Linked DNA regions of Skermanella rosea. The main gene of each other region encodes a partner of the protein of the gene in region 2 in a complex. Links are inferred from orthologs where the notes say so. Each region holds a gene or a part of one and is shown on either strand. Other genes may lie near its edges.

What was found. The genes of interacting proteins can lie anywhere in the genome.
Region 1: the proteins of JL101_RS07555 (region 2) and eno are in contact, whole or in part, in a solved structure (PDB 2FYM), measured with the Escherichia coli proteins. The link is inferred for Skermanella rosea from one-to-one orthologs.

What each region holds. Positions count from the first base shown.
Region 1 is NZ_CP086111.1:2,661,365-2,668,524, forward strand. The notes cover bases 2,648-5,593. They hold eno (phosphopyruvate hydratase), read left to right. Parts: upstream 2,648-3,454; coding sequence 3,455-4,732; downstream 4,733-5,593. Other genes in these bases: JL101_RS36770 (DUF4214 domain-containing protein), read left to right, coding at 2,648-3,360; JL101_RS12250 (FtsB family cell division protein), read left to right, coding at 4,844-5,176; pdhA (pyruvate dehydrogenase (acetyl-transferring) E1 component subunit alpha), read left to right, coding at 5,369-5,593. Also shown: JL101_RS12220 (peptidase domain-containing ABC transporter), read right to left, coding at 1-588; JL101_RS12225 (hypothetical protein), read right to left, coding at 686-940; more of JL101_RS36770, read left to right, coding at 1,267-2,647; more of pdhA, read left to right, coding at 5,594-6,376; JL101_RS12260 (pyruvate dehydrogenase complex E1 component subunit beta), read left to right, coding at 6,487-7,160. UniProt on the Escherichia coli protein: Catalyzes the reversible conversion of 2-phosphoglycerate (2-PG) into phosphoenolpyruvate (PEP). It is essential for the degradation of carbohydrates via glycolysis.
Region 2 is NZ_CP086111.1:1,628,773-1,637,356, forward strand. Bases 1-4,370 are described here. They hold JL101_RS07555 (Rne/Rng family ribonuclease), read right to left. Parts: upstream 3,972-4,370; coding sequence 201-3,971; downstream 1-200. Other genes in these bases: aspS (aspartate--tRNA ligase), read left to right, coding at 1-46. In the rest of the region: JL101_RS07560 (N-acetylmuramoyl-L-alanine amidase), read left to right, coding at 4,493-5,908; JL101_RS07565 (penicillin-binding protein 1A), read left to right, coding at 6,031-8,526. UniProt on the Escherichia coli protein: Endoribonuclease that plays a central role in RNA processing and decay. Required for the maturation of 5S and 16S rRNAs and the majority of tRNAs. Also involved in the degradation of most mRNAs.

The sequences.
Region 1 (7,160 bases), 1.0 Mb from region 2 along the record:
CGCCGCGACGATCCCGACGCCGAGCACCGCCAGGGTGGAGAAACCCTCGTGGACCAGCACCTTGTCGACGACGATCTGGAAGAAGACCGGCACAGCGAGCGCGATGGCATGAATCATCAGGGCGGCCAGGACAACGTCGCCCATGAGGGCGCGCTGCCGCAGCAGTTCGGGCACGAACCAGCCCAGTCCGAACCGGCGCTCTCCGTCACGGTCCGCCGGCGGGGACGGACGGGACGCCGCCGGCGGCAGTATCAGCACGGCCACGCCGGTCCATGCGGCTTCGAACCGTGCTCGCGGCAGCACCAGCGGCGCAGGGCGATCCGCCAGGGGGTCCAGCACCACGGCGGTACCGCCGTCCGCCGCGATGCCATGGACGACGACCGCATTGCCGTTCCGCAGCATCGCGATGACGGGTGCCGAGGAAGCAAGGGCGCGGAGGCGTTCCCAATCCAGCCCGACGTGCGATGAGGCTTCAAGACCGGCCGTCCGGGCGGCGCGGACGAGTTCTCCGGCCGAAGGCTCGCGACCCGGCATCAGGGTTCGAATGACCCGGTCGACATCGGCACCGGCCCCATGCAGGCGTGCCACCAACAGGAGGCACCGGACGGCGGTCGGGACTGGAACGTCCGTTCCGCCCTCCGCGCGTGCTGCCACCGGAGCTGTCATGGCACGGCGGCGGTGCGGATCAAGGGAAGTTTCTTGACGTGGCCGGCGGGGGCGCGATCCGGCCCTCCTCCATCAGCTTGCGGGTGGTTCGCTCCAACGGCCCCAGCGAGTGTACGAAGCCTTCGACGGGCATGACGATGCGCTGCCGGAACACCGGCACGGGCCGGCCGTCACCATCCTTCTCGGTCGGAGACAGGCTTACGAGGTCGATCCTCACGACGGAACCGGTCAGGGTGATCTCGCCGATGCCGTCGCAGAAGGTCTCTGGAGACACGATGCGGTTCCTTTGTTCGGGATGCTCCCAGGAAGCATTCCTCAGTTCCGTTATCGGCCGGTTAATGGTTGTGGAGGGAAGCGGTTCACGGTCAGTGCGGCATATTGCCTTGGACTCCGCTCCGGATTCGTGTGCGGCCATGATACCGTGATACTGGAGCATGATTTTCTGAGAGCGGTGCAATTTTTAATGCACCGTTGGCTGCCGGCACGAGGTAGTTCATGGCCTTGTTTGGCTCCGGGTGGGAAAGCGGCCCGTCCGACTCTCGGCTCCCGCCGGTCGGCGTGGATTTCGGTCCCGCAGCCGGTTCACCCTGCGGCTGCGCGATGTGCGACCCGTCTTCGGCCTGGTCCTCGGACGGGCAGGGGTCGGCTGGCTATCCGGTTCCGGCGGCGGCCGGAAGCTATCCGGTCTCGACCCTGCTGCCCTCGAACATGCCGCGCTGGAACAAGGATTCGCCGCTGGGTTCGCCGGTGACCGTCACCTTCAGTTTCACCGCGGCGGTGCCCTGGTACGCCGGATACGGGGAGCGCTATGGTTTCCAGGCAATGTCCGAAACCCAGAAAAGCGCAGCGCGCGCGGCCTTGTCGACTTGGGCCGAGGTCGCCGACATCCGCTTCGTGGAGGTCCCCGACGGAGGCAGCACGGAGGATGGCGCCCAGATCCGATTTGGAACAAACTATCAAGGCAGCAGCACCGCCTATGCCTACTACCCGGGTTCGCTGAGCGGAGGCGACATCTATGTCGCCAATAACGTTTCGGCGAACAGCAGCCCGGCGGCAGGCGACCACGGCTTCCTTGTCCTTGTGCACGAGATCGGCCACGCCATCGGGCTGAAGCACCCGGGGAACTACAATTCGACGGGCGGCGGGACGGAGGGACCCTACCTTTCGAACCTCGAGGACACCAACCGCTACTCGGTCATGTCCTACAACCATCAGAACTTCAGAGACTACAACACCTATGTCGCCGCACCCGCGCTTTACGACGTGGCTGCGGTCCAATACCTGTACGGCGCCAATCTGAACGTCCGGTCGGGCAACGACACCTATACGATGGACAACACTGACTCGCCATTCACCAGGGTGATCTGGGACGGCGGGGGCACCGACACCATCGATGCGGGCGCCCAGACCCGGCGCGTCGTCATCGACCTGCGCGGCGGCAAGTTCAGTTCGATCGGAACCAGCGGTTATCGGTCCAACACTTGGTGGTCCGGCTATTCCTACGGGGACGCCATCGACAACGTTTCCATCGCCATGGGCGCCGTCATCGAGAACGCCACCGGCGGCAGCGGCGCCGACATCCTGACCGGCAATGATTCAGCCAACCATCTGAGCGGCGGCAGCGGCGGCGACATCCTCAACGGCGGCGCGGGCGACGATACCCTGGTCGGTGGCACCGGCTCGGACACCCTCGACGGCGGGACCGGCACGGATGCCGCCGTCTGGTCCAGACCGCGCCGCGCCTGCACGGTCACCCTGAGACTGGATGGCGCCGACACCGTTTCGGACGGTTCGGGCACCGATACGCTGGTGGGCGACACCGTGGAGGTGCTCCGGTTCTCCGATGGGCACTACGTCACCGGATCGACCAGCGTTGCCGCCCAGGTCTATCGTCTTTACAACGCGGCGCTGGGCCGGACGCCCGATGCCGGCGGCATCAAGAACTGGACCGGCGCCCTCGAAGCTGGGCAGATCACCCTGACCACTGCGGCGGCGGGCTTCATCGGCTCGCCCGAGTTCATCCAGCGGTACGGGCAGCCGAGCAACGCCGGCTTCGTGACCTTGCTGTACCGCAACGTCCTTGACCGTACGCCGGACGCTTCCGGCCGTGCCGCCTGGCTCGGCGCCCTCGACGCCGGCATGACCCGGGCCGACGCGGTACTGGGATTCTCCGAATCTGCCGAGAATATCACGCGCCATCAGGCCACCATCGGGCAGGGGATCTGGATGCGCGACGATGATGCGGCGGCGGTGGCGCGGCTCTATTACGCGGCGCTGAACCGGATGCCGGATTCGGGGGGACTTTCCGTGTGGACGGGTGAGCTGAAAAGCGGCCGCACGGTCGTTGACGTGGCACAGGACTTCATCACCTCGGCCGAGTTCACCCAGCGCTATGGATCGACCAGCAACCGGCAGTTCGTGACGCTGCTCTATCGCAATGTCCTGAGCCGGGATCCGGACAGCGGCGGCCTCGACGCGTGGCTGGCGGCGCTGAATGCCGGGACCGCGCGCGCCGGAGTGGTCGCGGGCTTTTCCGAGTCCGAGGAACACCGGCTGAGACGGAGCGCCGCCGTCGACGACGGCATCCACCTGTCGGACGCGCCGTCGGCGTTCGCCCTGGCCGCGGCTCCGGAAACGGGAGTCGGGATGCTCGCCGCGGCGTCGGCGGGTGCGGGTCTCTTCACCCCCACCTGACCCACCGGCCTCACCCTGCCGCCTTGCTAACCCCCCGCATGGCCTTTATGACTTGCTCCGCAACGAAGCCCACAAAGCCACCTCGGGGTTAATCATGTCCGTCATCACCGACATCCACGCGCGCGAGATTCTCGACAGCCGCGGCAATCCGACCGTCGAGGTCGACGTCACCCTCGAATCCGGCGCTTTCGGCCGGGCGGCCGTCCCGTCGGGAGCCTCGACCGGCGCCCATGAGGCGGTCGAGCTGCGCGACGGCGACAAGGGCCGCTACGGCGGCAAGGGCGTGCTGAAGGCGGTCGATGCCGTCAACGGCGAGATCTTCGACGCGCTGGCGGGCATGGAAGCCAGCGAGCAGGGTGCCGTGGACGCGCTGATGCTCGACCTGGACGGCACGCCCAACAAGGGCAGGATCGGAGCCAACGCGATCCTGGGCGTCAGCCTGGCGGTCGCCAAGGCCTCCGCGCAGGAAGCCGACCTGCCGCTCTACCGCTATGTCGGCGGCGCCTTCGCCAACATGCTGCCGGTCCCGATGATGAACATCATCAACGGCGGCGCCCACGCGGACAACCCGATCGACATCCAGGAATTCATGATCATGCCGGTCGCGGCGGAGAGCTGCGCCGATGCGATCAGGATGGGCGCCGAGGTCTTCCAGTCCCTGAAGAAGAAGCTGAAGGACGCTGGCCACAACACCAATGTCGGCGACGAGGGCGGCTTCGCCCCCAACCTCGCCTCGACCGACGACGCGCTGGGCTTCGTGATGAAGGCGATCGAGGCCGCCGGCTACAAGCCCGGCGAGGACATCATGCTGGCGCTCGACGCCGCCTCGACCGAGTTCTTCAAGGACGGCAAGTACGACCTGGCGGGCGAGGGCAAGGTGCTCGACGCCGAGGCCATGGTCTCCTACTGGACCGACCTGATCGGCCGCTACCCGATCATCTCGATCGAGGACGGCATGGCCGAGGACGACTGGGACGGCTGGGCGGCGCTGACGGCGGCGATCGGCGGCAAGGTCCAGCTGGTCGGCGACGACCTGTTCGTGACCAACCCGGCCCGCCTGACCGACGGCATCGCCAGGGGCGTGGGCAACTCGATCCTGGTGAAGGTCAACCAGATCGGCAGCCTGTCGGAAACGCTCCACGCGGTGGAGATCGCCCATAAGGCCTCCTACACCGCCGTCATGTCCCACCGCTCGGGCGAGACCGAGGATGCGACCATCGCCGACCTTGCCGTGGCGACCAACTGCGGGCAGATCAAGACCGGATCCCTGTCCCGCTCGGACCGGCTGGCCAAATACAACCAGCTGATCCGGATCGAGGAACAGCTCGGCAGTTCGGCGCGGTTCGCGGGAAAGAGCGTCATTCGCGGGTAACGCTGCAACATTTGCGGCGCCCGTTGCCCAATCGATAGTTTTCGTTTGACGCGATGGAAATCTTCGTGATTCCATCGCGTCATGACTGCAATAGATCATGTAAAAGACGCCATGGGCCGCGCCCTGCGTCAGACGGTCGGCCCCGCGATCGGTGCCGCCATCGTCGGCTATTTCGCGTATCACGCGGTCCAGGGCGACCGCGGGCTGATCGCGCTTTCCCATCTCCAGAACGAAATCCAGCAGGCCCAGGCCACCCTGGCCCAGGTCAGCGAGCAGCGCATCGAGCTCGAGAAGCGCGCGTCGCTGCTGCGGCGTGATCATCTCGATCCGGACATGTTGGATGAACGCGCCCGGGCGGTGCTGAACTACAGCCACCCGGACGACGTTATCATTCTCGTACCGCGTAGCAGCGTTGCGCCGCCGGTAACCGCCGGTCAGCCCTGATCACCGAGGCGCTGAAAAGCATTGCATTGCCATGAGCTTAACTGAATCCAGGTTAAGGCCAAATTCACGTTAGATTACAAGGTATTGCGAGAAATGCTGTTGCGCTGTGAGCGGTACGGCGTTAGTTCTATCCCAAGCAAGAGCCTGGGCGGGAAGGGACGGACCCCTTCCGCCTAACATCGGGAGGAGCACTTGGCTACGTCCAGACGTCGCAAGCCGCAGGCTGACGAAACCCCTCAATATTCACCCGAGGAACTGCTCAAGTACTACCGCGAGATGCTGCTCATCCGCCGCTTCGAAGAGAAGGCCGGCCAGATGTACGGCATGGGCCTGATCGGTGGCTTCTGCCATCTGTATATCGGCCAGGAAGCGGTGGTCGTGGGCATGCAGAGCGCCCTGATCCCCGGCGACAGCGTCATCACCAGCTATCGCGACCACGGCCACATGCTCGCCACGGGCATGGACTCCAAGGGCGTCATGGCCGAGCTGACCGGACGCCGCGGCGGCTATTCCAAGGGCAAGGGCGGGTCGATGCACATGTTCAGCCGCGAGAAGAAGTTCTTCGGCGGCCACGGCATCGTCGGCGCCCAGGTGCCGATCGGCACCGGCCTCGCCTTCGGGCACAAGTATTCCCGGGACGGCAACATCAACGTCTGCTATCTCGGCGACGGCGCCATCAACCAGGGGCAGGTTTACGAGAGCTTCAACATGGCGGCTCTCTGGAAGCTCCCGGTCGTCTACGTGATCGAGAATAACAAGTACGCCATGGGCACGTCGCAGCATCGCGCGTCCGCCGGCGAGCTGTGCGAGCGCGGCAGCGCCTACGGCATCCCCGGCCATGTGGTCGACGGCATGAACGTGCTGGCCGTCAAGGAGGCGTCCGAGGACGCGGTCGCCCATGCGCGCGAGGGCAACGGTCCGGTAATCCTCGAGATGAAGACCTACCGCTACCGCGGCCACTCCATGTCCGACCCTGCGAAGTACCGCACCAAGGAAGAAGTCACCAAGATGCGGACGGAGATGGACCCGATCGACAACCTCAAGAAGCTGCTGCTGGAGAACGGCACGGCGGACGAGGATGCGCTCAAGGGGATCGACCGGGACATCAAGAACATCGTGGCCGAGGCCGCGGAGTTCGCGACGCAGAGCCCGGAACCCGACCCCGCGGAGCTTTGGACCGACGTCCTGGTCGACGCTTAAGCCGCAACATCAGCTTGAGGCCACCCCGGGGCGCCGCCGCCATGCCGGCGTCCCCCTCCCGTTGCCGCCCGAAGAAGGCGGTGCGAGGAACCGGTGCCGGAGGAACTGCAATGCCGATTGAAATTCTGATGCCAGCGCTGTCGCCGACCATGACGGAAGGCAAGCTGGCCAAATGGGTCAAGCAGGAAGGCGACGACATCAAGTCGGGCGACGTCCTGGCGGAGATCGAGACCGACAAGGCGACCATGGAGGTCGAGGCGGTTGAAGAAGGGAAGCTGGGCAAGATCCTGATCGCGGAAGGCACCGAGGGCGTCGCCGTCAACACCCCGATCGCCCTCCTGATGGGCGAGGACGAGGACGCCAGCAAGCTGGAGACGCCGGAAGTCTCGGACAACACCCCCCAGACCGTCGCGCTCCAGAAGGTCAAGGGCGAGGACGAGACCAAGCCGACCCTGCCGGTCTCCCCCCCGGCCGGCGCGAAGGCCGCTCCGCCTGCCAGCGATGAGGACAAGTACTTCGAGAAGACCGTCAAGCTGACGGTGCGCGAGGCGCTCCGCGACGCCATGGCCGAAGAGATGCGCCGTGACGACAAGGTCTTCGTCATGGGCGAGGAGGTCGCGGAGTACCAGGGCGCCTACAAGGTGACCCAGGGCCTGCTGGCGGAGTTCGGCGACCGCCGCGTGATCGACACCCCGATCACCGAGCACGGCTTCGCGGGCCTCGGCGTCGGCGCTGCCTTCCACGGGCTGAAGCCGATCGTCGAGTTCATGACGTTCAACTTCGC
Region 2 (8,584 bases):
CGCCCCGCCCACGGCGGAAGGGACCGTTTCACCCAAGGGTGCGTAAGGGGGCATCGGGTTCCAGGGGTCGCCTTTCGCCCTGATGGGCGAAGGTCGGCCCTGCCCGGACCCGGAAGCGAAGAAAGCCGCTGCGGAGGATGCTCCGCAGCGGCTTTCTTCATGCCCCCGGCCCGCAGGCCGGGGGCGGCATCGTTGCCGGCTTACTCTCGGTTCCACCAGCCCCGGCGGGCGGGACGCGGCGGCTGCTCGGGAGCGGCAGGCTCCGCTTCCGGAGACGGCTGCGTTTCCGGCGCGGGTTGCGGGGCCGGTTCGATCGGTCCCGGCGCCACGTCCATGAAGAGGTCGTCGCCGGCGCTGGGCTCCTGGGGCAGGGGCTCGGGTACGGGCTCGGGCACCTGTTCGACGGGAGACGCCTCGACCACAGGCTCCGGTTCCGCGACCTTCTTCTTGCGGGGAGCCCGCTTGCGGACCGGCTTGGCAGGAGCCTCCGCGGCCGGAGCTTCCTCGGCAGGAGCCTTCGCGGCCGGGGCCTTGGCGGCAGTCTCCTCCGCGGCCGCAGGCGCGGCATCGGCCGCGGGTTCCGCGACCTTCTTCTTGCGGGGAGCCCGCTTGCGGACCGGCTTGGCGGGAGCCTCCGCAACCGGGGCTTCCTCGGCCACGGGTGTCTCCGCAGCCGGAGTTTCCGTGGCCGGAACCTCGGCAGCGGGTGCCTCCGCGACCGGTGCCGGCTCGGGCTGCTCGGCCACGATCTCCGCCGGAACGGCCGGTTCGCCCACCGTCACGGGTGCGATCTCCTCCGGGGCCGCGGGTTCGGGCACCCGTTCGGGCTCGGCCCGGGGCTGCTCGGCGACCGGTTCCGGCTGGGGAGCGGGCTCGGGTGGCGGCTCGGGCGTGTGGGGCGCGCCGATGTCGCCGAACGGATCTCCAAGATCGTCCACATAGGCCGGGGCATGCGCCTGGGCATAGGCGGGTTCGGGCTGGGGCTCGGCCGGGGGCTGCCCGGCAACCGGTTCCGGGGCCGCGGGCTGCCCGTCCGTCGGGGCCGTCTCCGGTCCCTCCTGCTGGTCGCCGTCGTCGGTGAAGCCGTTCTCGAAATCACCCTCGGCCCGCCCGCGGCCACGGCGGCGTCCACCGCGCTTGCCGCGCCGGCGCTTCTTGCGCAGGCCGTTCGCGTCGGTCTCGTCAGCCTGGCCGTTCTCGGACTCGTCCCCTTCCTCGCCATCGTCGGCATCATCGTCGCCGCCGGTGTCGATATCGCCGTCGAGTTCCTCGGACTGCTGGTCGAGCGCGGTCTCATCCACCGGTTCGTCGGCGGCCTCTTCCCGCTCCTCCTCGCCCTGGTCGTCGGTCCGGGCTTCCGTCCGGTCGTCGAAACGGCGGCGGCGGCGCGACCGGCGGCGTCGGCGGTCGCCACGCTCCTCGCCCTGCTCCTGCGGAGCGGCCGCCGCGGCGGGCTGCGCCTCCGCGGTCTCGACGGCCTCCACCTGTTCGACGGCTTCGTCTTCCTCCGCCTCCCGCTCGAGCAGGCGGTCGGTCTCGGCGTAGATCCGCTCCGGGCTGATGACGGGCGCGGTCTCCTCGCCGGCTTGGCGGGCCTTGATCCGCTCCAGGCGGTATTCCGGCGGGATCAGCGTGTCGTCGCCGAACAGGAAGACCCGGAAACCGTAGCGTCGCTCGATATCGGCCAGCGCGTCGCGCTTCTGGTTGAGGATATACAGCGCGATCTTGGTCGCCACATGGACCGTGATCTCGCTGGAGCGCTTGCGGATGCCTTCCTCCTCGATCGCGCGGAGGACATAGAGGGCGGCGGATTCGATGGAGCGGACCATGCCGGTGCCCGTGCAGTGCGGGCACTTCTCGAAATTGGTCTCCATCAGGCTCGGGCGAAGCCGCTGGCGCGACAGTTCGAGCAGGCCGAAGGGGGAAATGCGGCCGAGCTGGATGCGCGCCCGGTCGTTCTTCATCGCCTCCTTGATGCGGCGTTCGACCGCGGCGTTGTTCCGCGCGTCCTCCATGTCGATGAAGTCGATGACGATCAGCCCGGCGAGGTCGCGCAGCCGCAACTGGCGCGCCACCTCGTCGGCGGCCTCAAGGTTGGTCTTGTAGGCCGTCTCCTCGATGTTCCGCTCGCGGGTGGAGCGGCCGGAGTTGACGTCGATCGCGACCAGCGCCTCGGTCTGGTTGATGACGATGTAGCCGCCGGACTTCAGCTGGCAGACCGGGCTGTGGATCGCGTCGATCTGGCTTTCGACCTGGTAGCGGAAGAACAGGGGGATCGTCTCGTCGCGGTAGCAGTGGACCTTCCGCGTGTGGCTCGGCATCAGCATGTGCATGAAGTCGCGGGCGACGCGGTAGCCCGCCTCGCCTTCGACATGCACCTCGTCGATGTCGTTGGTGTAGAGGTCGCGGATCGACCGCTTGATCAGATTCGCTTCCTCATAGATCAGGGCCGGCGCGCTCGACTGGAGCGTGAGGTCGCGGATGCTGTCCCACAGCCGCAGCAGGTACTCCAGGTCGCGTTTTATCTCCGGCTTCGTCCGCTCCATTCCCGCGGTGCGCAGGATCACCGCCATGCCTTCGGGAATGTCGAGGTCCGACAGCATTTCCTTCAGGCGCTTGCGGTCCTGCGGATTGGTGATCTTCCGCGAGATCCCGCCGCCGCGCCCGGTGTTGGGCATCAGCACGCAGTAGCGGCCCGGCAGGGACAGGTATGTCGTCAGGGCGGCGCCCTTGTTGCCGCGCTCCTCCTTGACGACCTGGACCAGCAGGATCTGCCGGCGCTTGATGACTTCCTGGATCTTGTAGCTGCGCAGCGGACGGGGACGGCGGCGCTGGACGTCCTCGGCCTCGTCGCCGACCAGTTCGTCCACCGGGCCCTCGTCGGCATCGCCCCGGCCGCGGCGGCCCTGCCGGTCGTCGCGGCGGCCGCGGGGCGCATCGTCGCCTTCATCCTCGTCGGCATCGGCGTCCCGGGAGTCGTCCCGATCGTCCTCGTCGTCGGACTCGACGGCGCCGGGATGCTCGGCTACCGGCGCCTCGGCCCCGGCGCCGAATTCGGCTGCCGGGGCGGGCAATTCCTCCGCGCCGGGGCGGATGACGTCCCCGGCGGAGGGAACCGCCCCGGGCTCGTCGGATTGCGCCGCGGCGGCATCGGCCTGGTGGTCGCCGGAATAGCTCTCGTTCGGGTCGTAGGGCTCGCTGCGCTCCTCGCGCGGCAGGCTCGCCGGCTGGTACCGGGTCGGCTTGTCGTCGTCGGGACCGTCATCCTGCCCACCGGTGTCGTCGCCGGGCGTCCCGTCGGGGCTGGAGTCGCTCTCCGCCTGGAAATCGGGCGCCGGCTCATCGGGCGCGAACCAGTCGTGGGGGATATCGTTCTCGGCGTGATGGACGGTGCCGGCATCGCCGGTGGTTCCGGCCTGCCGATCCTCGGCCGGTGCCGCGGCCCCTCGCTCCGAAGCGGCGGGGACGGTGGACTGGCTTTCATAGGGGGGCTGCTCGCCGGTCCCGGGAACCTCGCCGGACGGCCCGGCCGCCGGGATTTCAGAGGCGGGCTGGCCGGAGTCGCCGCCCGATTCGTCGCGACCTTCCCCGAACGACTCGGAGCGGCCCTGGCGTCGTGAGCCGCGGCCCGGCCGGGGATCTCCCATCTCGACGTCGGCGCCGATGGTGTCCTCGCGCTCTTCCAGGTCGCGTTCCTGGGCGAGCAGCGCTTCGCGGTCGGCGACCGGGATGCGGTAATAATCCGGGTGGATTTCGGAGAAGGCCAGGAAACCGTGACGGTTGCCGCCGTACTCGACGAAGGCGGCCTGGAGCGATGGCTCGACCCGCGTCACCTTGGCCAGGTATATGTTGCCTTTTAACTGCTTCTTGCTGGCGATTTCGAAATCGAGCTCGTCCAGCTTGTTACCATTGACCACGACCACCCGAGTCTCCTCGGAATGGGTCGCGTCAATCAACATGCGCTTTGCCATATGTCTACCTCGTGACGCCGCCGGGCCCCCGCGCGACTTACGGGTGGCGGCGCGTCATCGTCAAAGGCGAAGCGTTCGGCACGGTTCCCACCGGATCGTCTAACGGCGCTTTCCACAGCAGCCAGGACGGGCGGGGCACCGGACGCCGGGCTCACGGCCCGACGGGGCCGAAGCCAGCTTCAAGGTTTCTCCTCCACCGCAGGTTCCGTAAGCGCCACCCGGCCGGTGCGCTGCCTGAAAAAAAACCGATAAGCGGCAGCACGTTACCCGAAGGCGACGCCGCCTCTCCCAAGTGGGGATCGGCGGAATGCGGTATGTCGCACCCCTACCATAATGGGGGGCGCCGCATTCCTCAATCACAGAATTGTCTTGTTGGAATGGTGACAGTGTGCGGCGGCTCAACCGGCGCGGCACACGGCGGCCCTCCGGGCGGCGACGTGGCGGGACTGAGGCGGTTTGTGATGATCATGCTTGAACACTTTGATTTTCTTAGGGTATATCTATGGCAAAATCGATCGTTCGTGCCCTTTCGGAGACCGACGCTGCGCGCGCTGTTCCTGATCCTCGCCGTCTTCTGGCTGGCCGCGGCGCACGCGGGGCAGGCGGCTGCGCGGCCCGCGGTGGTCGATGCGCGGCTCGGCGTCCATCCGGACAAGACCCGATTCGTGATGGAGGTCACCGACCAGATCGATTTCAGGGTATTCACGCTGCCCGACCCCTACCGGGTCGTGGTCGATCTGCCCGACCTGGACTGGGACGCCTCCGCCAACCGGGGCGGTGCCGCGGCCGGGCTGGTGCGCGGCTATCGTTACGCCTCCTTCCGTCCGGGCACCCTCCGGCTGGTGCTGGAGGTTGCCGGTCCGGTCCGCATCCGGGAAGCGTTCCTCATCCCGCCGCGCGACGGCAGGCAGCCCCGGTTCGTGCTCGACCTCGAGTCGGTGGGGCCCGGCACCTTCGCGGCGGAATTGAGCCGGGTTGTCGGAACGAGGGGGAGCGCCGACGGCGCGCCGCCGGCGCCGGCCTACACCGTCCCCCTGAGCACCGCCGCCGCCCGCTCGGTTCCACGGCTTCCGGACCTGCCGACCGACACGGTCGCCGTCACCATGTCCCCCACGGCCGCCGCGGTCGTCCCGCCGCAGATGCCGGCGGGCCTTCGGGAAGATGCTGGTGACGGGCCGGCGACCCTGGCCGCCCTGGGAGCCGTGCCGCTGCCGCCCCGCCGGCCAAGCCCACGGACCGACGCGCGGCGGGTCATCGCGCTGGACCCCGGCCATGGCGGCGTCGATCCCGGCGCCATCAGCGTCACCGGGGTCTACGAGAAGGACATCACGCTGGCGATGGCCCGGGTGGTGCGCGACCAGCTCGTCGCCACCGGGCGGTACAGGGTCGTCCTGACCCGGGACAGCGACGTCTTCCTCCGCCTGCGCGACCGCGTGGCACTGGCGCGCGAGGCCGGCGCCGACCTGTTCATTTCCCTGCACGCGGACTCGATCGGCAGCAGCGACATGCGCGGCATGTCGATCTATTCGCTGTCGGACAAGGCGTCCGACCGCGAGGCCGACATGCTGGCGGCCCGCGAGAACAGGGCCGACGCCCTGGGCGGCGTCAACCTGACGGCGGAGAACGACGAGGTCGTGAGCATCCTGATCGACCTGGCCCAGCGCGACACGATGAACCAGTCCCGCCGGTTGGCCAACCTGCTGGTCGAGGAGGTCGGGCGGCATGCCAGGCTGGTGCCGCGCCCCCACCGCTCCGCCGGATTCGCGGTGCTGACGGCTCCGGACGTGCCTTCGGTGCTGATGGAACTGGGTTACCTGTCGAGCCCGCAGGACGCGAAACTGCTGGAGCAGGCGGAACACCGGGCGCGGATCGCGCGTTCGATCCAGCGGAGCATCGATGGGTATTTCGCCGCAAGGACCGGCGTAAGCCGGTCTTGACCTCAACATAGCCGCATTCGATCTGCTAGAGTGTGCGCCCGCAGGTTAGATCCTGACAGGCTGGTCCGTTCAGGCTGCGGCCGGACGGGCCGCGAGGCCTTTTCATCGTTCGTGGAATACTAATGCGTATCTTAGCCGGGATCCTGTCCGCCGTTCTCTTCCTCGTCGTGGTGGCTGCCGGCGGCGTGGTATTCGCAATCCACCATTACAGCCAGGGGCTGCCGGAATACAGCCAGCTGGCCGACTACCAGCCGCCGACCGTGACCCGCGTCCATGCCGGGGACGGGCGCCTGCTGGCCGAGTTCGCGACCGAGCGGCGCGTCTTCATCCCGATCGAGGCGATGCCGAAGCGCGTGATCCGCGGCTTCATTTCCGCCGAGGACCAGAACTTCTACAGCCACCGGGGCGTGGATTTCGGCGCGATCCTGCGGGCGATCGTCGTCAACGTGGAGAATGTCGCGAGCGGACGCCGGATGATCGGCGCCTCCGGCATCACCCAGCAGGTCGCCAAGAACTTCCTGCTGACCAACGAGGTGTCGTTCGAGCGCAAGATCAAGGAGGCCATACTGGCCTTCCGCATGGAGCAGGCCTTCACGAAGGACCGGATCCTGGAGCTGTACCTGAACGAGATCTTCCTGGGGAACCGCTCCTACGGCGTAGCCGCCGCCGCGCTGAACTATTTCAACAAGCCCCTGGACGAACTGACGATCGCCGAGGCGGCCTATCTCGCGGCGCTGCCCAAGGCGCCGAACAACTATCATCCGGTCCGCCAGCACGACGCGGCCGTGGCGCGCCGCAACTGGGTGATCGGCCGGATGCAGGAGGACGGCGCGATCACCGCGGAGGAGGCCGCCCAGGCCAAGGCCGAGCCGCTGGAGGTGCGCCGGCGCGACGAGACCGAGTACGTCACCGCCGACTATTTCGCGGAGGAAGTCCGCCGCCAGCTTCTCGCCCGCTTCGGGGAGCAGAAGCTCTACGAAGGCGGCTACTCCGTGCGGACGACCGTCGACCCCCAACTCCAGGACATCGCGACGCGCAGCCTGCGTGACGGCCTGATCGCGTACGATCGCCGCCACGGCTGGCGCGGCCCGGTCGGCAAGCTCGAGAGCTTCCAGAACTGGGCGAAGCAGCTTGCCGAGATGCCGGTGCCGGCCGGCGGCGAGATCTGGCAGATGGCCGCCGTGCTGGAGGTCGAGGCGGGCGAGGCGCAGATCGGCCTTGCGGACGGCGGACGGGGCCGCATCCCGCTGTCGGAGCTGAAATGGGCGCGCCGCTGGGTCGAGGGCGAAAGGACCGGCCCCGAGGTCAGGCAGGCCGGCGACGTTCTGGCCCAGGGCGAGGTCATCCTGGTCGAGCCGGTCGCCAAGGACGCGAAGGGCAAGGACCTGCCCTCCGGCACGTACGGGCTCCGCCAGATCCCGGCGGTACAGGGGGGCTTGGTCGCGATGGACCCCCATACCGGCCGCGTGCTGGCCATGAGCGGCGGCTTCAGCTCCCGGATCAGCGTGTTCAACCGGGCCACCCAGGCGCTGCGCCAGCCCGGCTCGTCGTTCAAGCCGTTCGTCTACATGGCGGCGCTGGACAACGGCTTCACGCCCTCGAGCCTCGTGATGGACGCGCCCTTCGCGATCCAGCCGGGTCCAGGACAGGCGCTGTGGCGGCCGCAGAACTATTCGGAAGACTTCCTCGGGCCGACCACGCTGCGGGTCGGCATGGAGAAGTCCCGCAACGTCATGACCGTACGTCTCGCCAACAGCATCGGCATGGACAGGGTCGCCGACTATGCCGAGCGGTTCGGCGTGGTCGACAAGCTTCCGCCCGTCCTGTCGATGTCGCTCGGGGCCGGCGAGACCACCGTGCTGAAGATGACCACCGCCTATTCCATGATCGTGAACGGCGGCAAGAAGGTGATCCCGGCCTTCATCGACCGTATCCAGGACCATACCGGCAAGGTGGTCTTCAAGCACGACATGCGGCCCTGCCCGAACTGCGGCGGCATCCAGTGGTCGCCCGACCTCGCGGTCCCGGACGTGCCCGACGCACGGGAGAGCGTGATCGACCCGCGGACGGCCTACCAGATGGTCTCCATCCTCGAAGGGGTCGTCCAGCGCGGCACCGCCAGGATGATCTCGTCGATCGGCAAGCCGCTCGCCGGCAAGACCGGCACCACCAACGACTCGCTGGATGCATGGTTCGTCGGTTTCTCCCCCGACCTGGCGGTCGGCCTCTATATCGGCTTCGACCAGCCCCGCTCGCTGGGCGCGAAGGAGACCGGCGGCTCGGTATCGGCTCCGGTCTTCAAGGATTTCATGGCCGATGCCCTGAAGGGCGAGCCGGCGACGCCGTTCCGCATGCCGCCCGGCATCCGGCTGGTCCGCGTCGACGCCGCGACCGGCCAACTTGCCGAGCCCGGCCAGCGCAACGCGATCTGGGAGGCCTTCAAGCCGGGGACCGAGCCCCGTCCCGGCGACTACGTCGTCCTGGACGGCAGCGAGATCGCGTCCGGCTCCGGTCCCGGTGGCGGCGCATTCCTCCCGCCGGGCAGCGTTCCGCCGCCGGGCCGTCCCCAAGGGCAGGAGCAGGCGCCTGTCTCGACGGGCACGGGCGGTCTCTATTGACCCTTGGCGCGGAAGCCTCAAGGGTCTAAGTAAGCGTCACTGAACAGAGATCTTGAAC